DNA from 3 places in the Streptomyces sp. NPDC088785 genome. Region 2 is predicted to be linked to each of the others. Evidence: riboswitches for the same ligand, from Rfam matches in the RefSeq annotation. Region 2 holds a riboswitch; each other region holds the start of a gene.
What was found. Region 2 has a riboswitch for thiamine pyrophosphate ahead of thiO (glycine oxidase ThiO). Riboswitches for the same ligand answer to the same signal wherever they lie in the genome.
Positions count from the first base shown of each region.

Region 1 (2,257 bases), on a different contig from region 2:
GCCGATCCGGATGCCCGCGCGGTACAGGCCGCGCCAGCCCATCGACGGGTTGGCCTCGTGCAGCTCCCAGACCGCCGACGTCTGGGTGACGGTCACGTCGTCGAGCACGCCGAGCGAGCCGATGATGACGCCGGCCAGCAGCAGCCCGCTCATGTCGATGTCCGGATACAGCCCGTGGATCAGGCCGGTGTTGTCGTCCGTGTTGCCGGTCAGAGCGGCCCAGCCGATGAACAGCGAGCCCAGCAGCCCGATCAGCACCAGGGAGACCAGGGTGCCCAGGACGGCGACGGAGGTCCGCGCCGACAGGCCGTGGCACATGTAGAGGGCGATCAGCATGATGGCGCTGGCCCCGACGACCGCCACCACCAGGGGATTCGAGCCCTGGAGGATCGCGGGCAGGATGAAGAGCGTCAGCACCAGGAAGCTGACCGCGAGCGCGACCAGCGCCATGACGCCCCGCAGCCGCCCGACCAGCACCACGGCCAGGGCGAAGATCCCGGCCAGCAGCACCATCGGGATCTTGCGATTCACATCGGTGACCGAGTACTGCAAATTCTCCGGGGCGTCCGGCGCGTAGGCCACGATCACCTTCTGGCCCCCGCGCAACTGCCGTGGCGAGTCCGGCTGGACGACCTCCGTGAACGTACGGCCCCTGTCCTTGCCGGTGTTGATCCGGATCGTCGCGTTCTCGCAGGTGCCGCGGGCCTGTTGCCGCGCGGCGGACCCCTCGGCCGTGGAGGCGTCACCGGCCGGGGCGTTCCCCGAGGCGTTCACGGACGCACAGGAGACCTTCTCGACGGCGGCCACCGTGGCCTGCTGCGTCTGCCGGTCGAAGCCGACCCCCGTGCGCTGGTGGGACGGCGCGCCGCCGGGCCACAGCACCGCGAGGCCCACCACCACCGCCACGGAGAACGGGATCAGGACCGCCGCGATGACCTTCCGCAGGTGCCGGGAGACCGGGGCCGCCGGCCCGTGACTGTGGGAGTGGCCGTGCCCTCCCTCGGACGGGCCGTGTCCATGGGGCGGCGAGGGCGGCGGAGGCGGCTGCTGGGTGCTGGTCACCGACCGATCATCGCAAGAACGACGGGGGCCCTCTGTTCAACGCGTCCGAAGGGGCGCTAGCGTGGAGGCACCTTTGCACACGCGGGAGCTCGGAGCACCGGGCTGAGAGGGCGCTGACCTTCATCACACGGCGTGTTTCACGTGAAACACGCGGATGAGGACGGCTGCGTCGACCGCCGAACCTGTTACCGGGTAATGCCGGCGTAGGGAGTAGGTCTCATGACCACAACGGACGCACGCACGCCTGCCTTCGACCAGGGTGAGAACCCCGGGGAGGCCGGGAAGTCCATCGGCTGGCACAAGGGATACGTGACGGGCCCCGCGGGCTCGCGCCCCGACCTCAAGGTGCCGGTCCGTCAGGTGCATCTCACCAACGGGCAGTCGGTCACGCTGTACGACACCTCGGGCCCGTACACCGATCCGACCGTCGACACCGATGTCCGCCGGGGGCTGGCCCCCCTGCGGGAGAACTGGATCATTGCCCGCGGCGACACCGAGGAGTACGCGGGACGCCCCGTCCGCCCCGAGGACGACGGCATCAAGCACACCTCGCCGCGCGGCGGACTGCGCAACCTGGACGCGGTCTTCCCCGGCCGCCCGCGCCAGCCGCGCCGCGGCCGCGCCGGGCAGGCGGTGACCCAACTCGCGTACGCACGCCGGGGCGAGATCACCCCGGAGATGGAGTTCGTGGCCCTCCGGGAGAACGTCGCGCCCGAGATCGTCCGCGAGGAGATCGCCGCGGGCCGCGCCGTGCTGCCCGCGAACGTGAACCACCCGGAGATCGAGCCGATGATCATCGGCAAGCGGTTCCTGGTGAAGGTCAACGCCAACATCGGCAACTCCGCCGTCACCTCGTCCATCGAGGAGGAGGTGGAGAAGATGACCTGGGCGACCCGCTGGGGCGCCGACACCGTCATGGACCTCTCCACCGGCCGCAACATCCACACCACGCGCGAGTGGGTGCTGCGCAACTCCCCCGTCCCGATCGGCACCGTGCCGCTCTACCAGGCCCTCGAAAAGGTCGACGGCCGGGCCGAGGAGCTGACCTGGGAGATCTACAAGGACACGGTCGTCGAACAGGCCGAGCAGGGCGTCGACTACATGACCGTGCACGCCGGGGTCCGCCTGCCGTACGTCCCGCTGACGGCCAACCGCAAGACCGGGATCGTCTCGCGCGGCGGCTCGATCATGGCCG
Region 1 is NZ_JBIVKH010000003.1:252,969-255,225, reverse strand. It holds gene ACIP5K_RS11750 (YibE/F family protein) at 1-1,062, opposite strand, end outside; TPP riboswitch at 1,134-1,289, shown strand; gene thiC (phosphomethylpyrimidine synthase ThiC) at 1,282-2,257, shown strand, end outside.
Region 1: linked by a shared signal. The riboswitch ahead of thiC (phosphomethylpyrimidine synthase ThiC) and the one ahead of thiO (glycine oxidase ThiO) in region 2 are both predicted to bind thiamine pyrophosphate.

Region 2 (2,257 bases):
TGGCGAGATGCAGGCCCGGCAGCGCGGTCGGACCCAGCAGCGGGGCGTTGTCGGGGGAGCCGGGGCGCAGGCCCGCACGCGTCTCCGTCAGCGGCAGCTCGGTGATGCCGGGCACCAGCTCGTGGGCGTCGCGCAGCAGCTCGTACACCCCGCCCGCCGTGACCGTGGTGTCCCAGCCCAGCTCCTCGGTGGTCGCGCCGACCACCAGTTCGCCGTCGACCCGCGGCACCAGATAGACGTGGCTGCCGCGGACCACGGCGCGCACGGTGCGGCTCAGGAACGGCGCGTACCGCCGCGGCACGGTCAGCCGCAGCACCTGCCCCTTGACCGGGCGCACCGGCGGCAGCACCTCGTCGGGGACGCCCGCGAGCTGCCCGCTGCGGCTGCCGGCCGCCAGCACCACCTGGGCGGCGTCGAGCTCCGTGCCGTCGGCGAGGGTGACCCCGCGGGCCCGGTCCCGGGCGACCCGCAGCCGCTCGGCCCACGTCCGGTGCAGGACCACACCGGCCCGCCCGCAGGCCGTCAGCAGGGCGCTCGCGAGCCTCCTCGGGTCGATCTGGTGGTCACCGTCGACCCGCAGGCCCCCGCGCACGCCCGGCGCGAGCATCGGCTCCAGGCGGCGGCACTCACGGCCCGACAGCCACGCGGACTCCAGCCCCGACTTCGTCTGGAGCGCGTGCAGTTCGCGCAGGTGCGCCCGGTCGTCGGCGTCGAGCGCGACGGCGAGCGTGCCGCACGCGCGGTAGCCGAGGTCCTGGCCGCTCGCCTCGGACAGCTCGGCGACGAACCGCGGATAGCGGCGCGCCGAGGCGACGTTCAGGCCCAGCAACGTCTGCTCGCCGTAGTGCAGTTCCGTGACGGCGGCCAGCATCCCGGCCGCCACCTGGGCGGCCCCGCCGCCCGGCTCGGGGTCGACGACCGCGACGGACAGCCCGCGCTGGGCGGCCCGCCACGCGGTGACCAGACCGATGATGCCGCCCCCGACGACGAGGACGTCGGTGGCGGGAGGCTTCTTCGAAACCCCCGATGAGGTACGCGACATGGGCGTCCAGCCCCTCCCTTCGCCGGCATGACCCGGATCAGGTTCGTACGGTCGGAGGCCGTCCCAGCCTCCCTCTCAGCCCGCTGCGTACGGGCTCCCGCGAGTGCTCTACGGTGGCCACCCTAGCCCTTCGGTCCCCGCGCAAGTAAAGGGAGCCCTCGCCCGTGGCCCGCTCGCTCGACGGTCTCGTCCTCGCCCCGGTCGCCGACCAGGCGCCGGGCCAGGTGGGGACCGGCACCCGCTTCGCCTACCACGAGGACGACGGCCGGATCTGGGCCGACTACCGGGGCGGCGACATCGTCCGCGGGCACCTCGTGGGCACCCGCTCCGGCGACCGCCTGGACTTCCGCTACGTCCAGCTGAGGACCGACGGGACCACGTCCTCGGGCCACTGCCGCTCCGTCGTGTCCGACCTGCCCGACGGGCGGGTACGGCTCGACGAGACCTGGCGGTGGGAGTCCCAGGAGGGCCGCGGGACCAGCGTCGTCGAGGAGATCGCACCGGTCGCCGGTTTCAAACCCGGTGACACGTGTGCAGGACGTCACGGCGCCCGTGTGGCCCGCTCCGCTGACTGACGCAAGATCAGGTGCCTAAGGTGATCCCGTGAGCGAGCAGCAGAGCGGGACCACGGCTTCGGCGCGACGGCGCGTCGTCATCGTCGGCGCGGGCATGGCCGGAGTGCAGACGGCGGTGGCCCTGCGCGAACAGGGCTTCCCCGGCACGGTCACGCTGATCGGCGCCGAGCCCCACCAGCCCTACGACCGGCCGCCGCTGTCCAAGGCGGTGCTGCTCGGCAAGGCCGAGGGCTCCGCCTTCGACGTCGACTTCGAGGCGCTCGGCGTCGGCCTGGAGCTGGGCCGCGAGGTCACCGGCCTGCGCCCCGGCGACCACGCGCTGGACACCGACCGGGGCCCCGTCCCGTACGACGTCCTGGTCGTCGCCACCGGCGCCGAACCGGTCCGCCTGCCGCACACCGAGGGCGTGCCCGGCGTGCACCTGCTGCGCACCCTCGACGACGCCGCGCGGCTGCGGCCCGTCCTCGCCGAGCAGCACGACGTGGTCGTCGTCGGAGCGGGCTGGATCGGCGCCGAGTTCGCCACCGCCGCGCGCGAGGCCGGCTGCCGGGTCACCGTCGTCGAGGCGGCCGAGCGCCCGCTGGCCGGCGCGCTGCCCGCCGAGATGGCCGCCCCCATGGCGGCCTGGTACGCGGACTCG
Region 2 is NZ_JBIVKH010000002.1:637,279-639,535, forward strand. It holds gene thiO (glycine oxidase ThiO) at 1-1,042, opposite strand, end outside; TPP riboswitch at 1,040-1,153, opposite strand; partial or broken gene ACIP5K_RS08535 (hypothetical protein) at 1,207-1,542, shown strand; gene ACIP5K_RS08540 (NAD(P)/FAD-dependent oxidoreductase) at 1,646-2,257, shown strand, end outside.

Region 3 (2,257 bases), on a different contig from region 2:
GAACTCACCTTTGTCGCCCCCCGCGGAGCCAAGAAGCCGCCGCGGCACCTTGCCGATATGACTCCTGCGGAGCGGAAGGAGGCTGTCGCCGCTGTCGGCGAGAAGCCGTTCCGTGCCAAGCAGCTGTCGACGCACTACTTCGCGCGGTACGCGCACGACCCCGAGCAGTGGACCGACATCCCCGCCGCGTCGCGCGAGAAGCTGCGGGAGGCGCTGCTGCCCGAGCTGATGACCGTCGTGCGGCACCTGTCGACCGACCAGGACACCACGCGCAAGACGCTGTGGCGCCTGTTCGACGGCACGCTCGTCGAGTCGGTCCTCATGCGGTACCCGGACCGGGTGACGATGTGCATCTCGTCGCAGGCCGGGTGCGGGATGAACTGCCCGTTCTGCGCCACCGGGCAGGCCGGCCTCGACCGGAACCTGTCGACCGGCGAGATCGTGCACCAGATCGTCGACGGGATGCGCGCCCTGCGCGACGGGGAGATCCCGGGCGGTCCCGCGCGGCTGTCCAACATCGTGTTCATGGGGATGGGCGAGCCGCTCGCCAACTACAAGCGGGTCGTGCAGTCCATTCGCGCGCTCACCGACCCCGAGCCGGACGGCCTCGGGCTGAGCCAGCGCGGGATCACCGTGTCGACCGTGGGGCTCGTGCCCGCGATCCACCGGTTCTCCGACGAGGGCTTCAAGTGCCGGCTCGCCATCTCGCTGCACGCGCCCGACGACGAGCTGCGCGACACCCTCGTACCGGTCAACACCCGGTGGAAGGTGCGCGAGGTCCTCGACGCCGGATGGGAGTACGCGGCCAAGTCCGGGCGCCGGCTCTCCATCGAATACGCGCTCATCCGGGACATCAACGACCAGGCGTGGCGCGGTGACCGGCTCGGCCGGCTGCTGCGCGGCAAGCCGGTGCACGTCAACCTCATCCCGCTGAACCCGACGCCCGGGTCGAAGTGGACGGCGTCGCGGCCCGAGGACGAGAAGGCGTTCGTCGAGGCCATCGCCGCGCACGGGGTGCCCGTGACCGTCCGCGACACCCGCGGTCAGGAGATCGACGGGGCGTGTGGCCAGCTCGCCGCGACCGAGCGGTAGCCTGGGACCCGTACACACATCTTCATATTCCGACAGGGGAGCGCCACAGCGCTGAGAGTGCGGTAGCCAGACACATGGCGGGCCGCAGACCCTCTGAACCTTGCCCAGGTCATTCTGGGTAGGAAGTTCGGTCACCACTCAAGCTGTTGCGCCCTGCCCCGGGACCGTCGAGGTCCCCGGGCAGGGCCGCGTCTCTTCCTGGACACCCCCAGGAGGAAAACCAAGTGAGCAAGAAGACATACGTGGCCGTGGCGGTCGGCCTCGGCCTGGTCTCGCTGTCCGCGTGCGGGTCGTCCTCGGACACCGCGGGCGGGGGCGGCGGCTCCAAGACCGTCACGCTCGTCAGCCACGACTCGTGGGCCGTCTCCAAGGACGTGCTCGCCGACTTCGAGAAGTCGTCCGGCTACCGGGTCAGGGTCCTCAAGGACGGCGACGCCGGGCAGGCCGTCAACAAGGCCATCCTGTCCAAGGGCAACCCGCAGGGCGACGTCTTCTTCGGCGTCGACAACACCCTGCTCTCCCGCGCCCTCGACAACGGCGTCTTCGCCCCGTACAAGGCCAAGGGCCTGGACCAGGTCGAGCGCCGCTACCAGCTCGACGCGGGCAGGAACCGGGTCACGCCGATCGACACCGGCGACATCTGCGTCAACTACGACAAGAAGTACTTCGCCGACCACCGGCTGACCCCGCCGGCCTCCTTCGCCGACCTGGCCGAGCCCGCGTACAAGAACCTCCTCGTCACCGAGAACGCGTCCACCTCCTCGCCCGGCCTCGGCTTCCTGCTCGGTACGGCCGCGCGGTACGGCGACGACGGCTGGCAGGCGTACTGGAAGAAGCTCAAGGCCAACGGCGTGAAGGTCGTCGACGGCTGGGAGCAGGCCTACAACGAGGAGTTCAGCGGGAGCGCCGGCGGGAAGAAGGCCGGCGGCGACCGGCCGCTCGTCGTGAGCTACGCGTCCTCGCCGCCGGTCGAGGCCATCTACGCCGACCCGCAGCCGAAGACCTCGCCGGTCGGCGTGGCGAAGGGGACCTGCTTCCGGCAGATCGAGTTCGCCGGGCTGCTCGACGGCGCGAAGAACGCGAAGGGCGGGCAGGCGCTCGTCGACTTCCTGATCTCGAAGAAGTTCCAGGAGGACATGCCGCTCAACATGTTCGTCGACCCGGT
Region 3 is NZ_JBIVKH010000013.1:132,265-134,521, reverse strand. It holds gene rlmN (23S rRNA (adenine(2503)-C(2))-methyltransferase RlmN) at 1-1,092, shown strand, start outside; TPP riboswitch at 1,117-1,235, shown strand; gene ACIP5K_RS28585 (thiamine ABC transporter substrate binding subunit) at 1,317-2,257, shown strand, end outside.
Region 3: linked by a shared signal. The riboswitch ahead of ACIP5K_RS28585 (thiamine ABC transporter substrate binding subunit) and the one ahead of thiO (glycine oxidase ThiO) in region 2 are both predicted to bind thiamine pyrophosphate.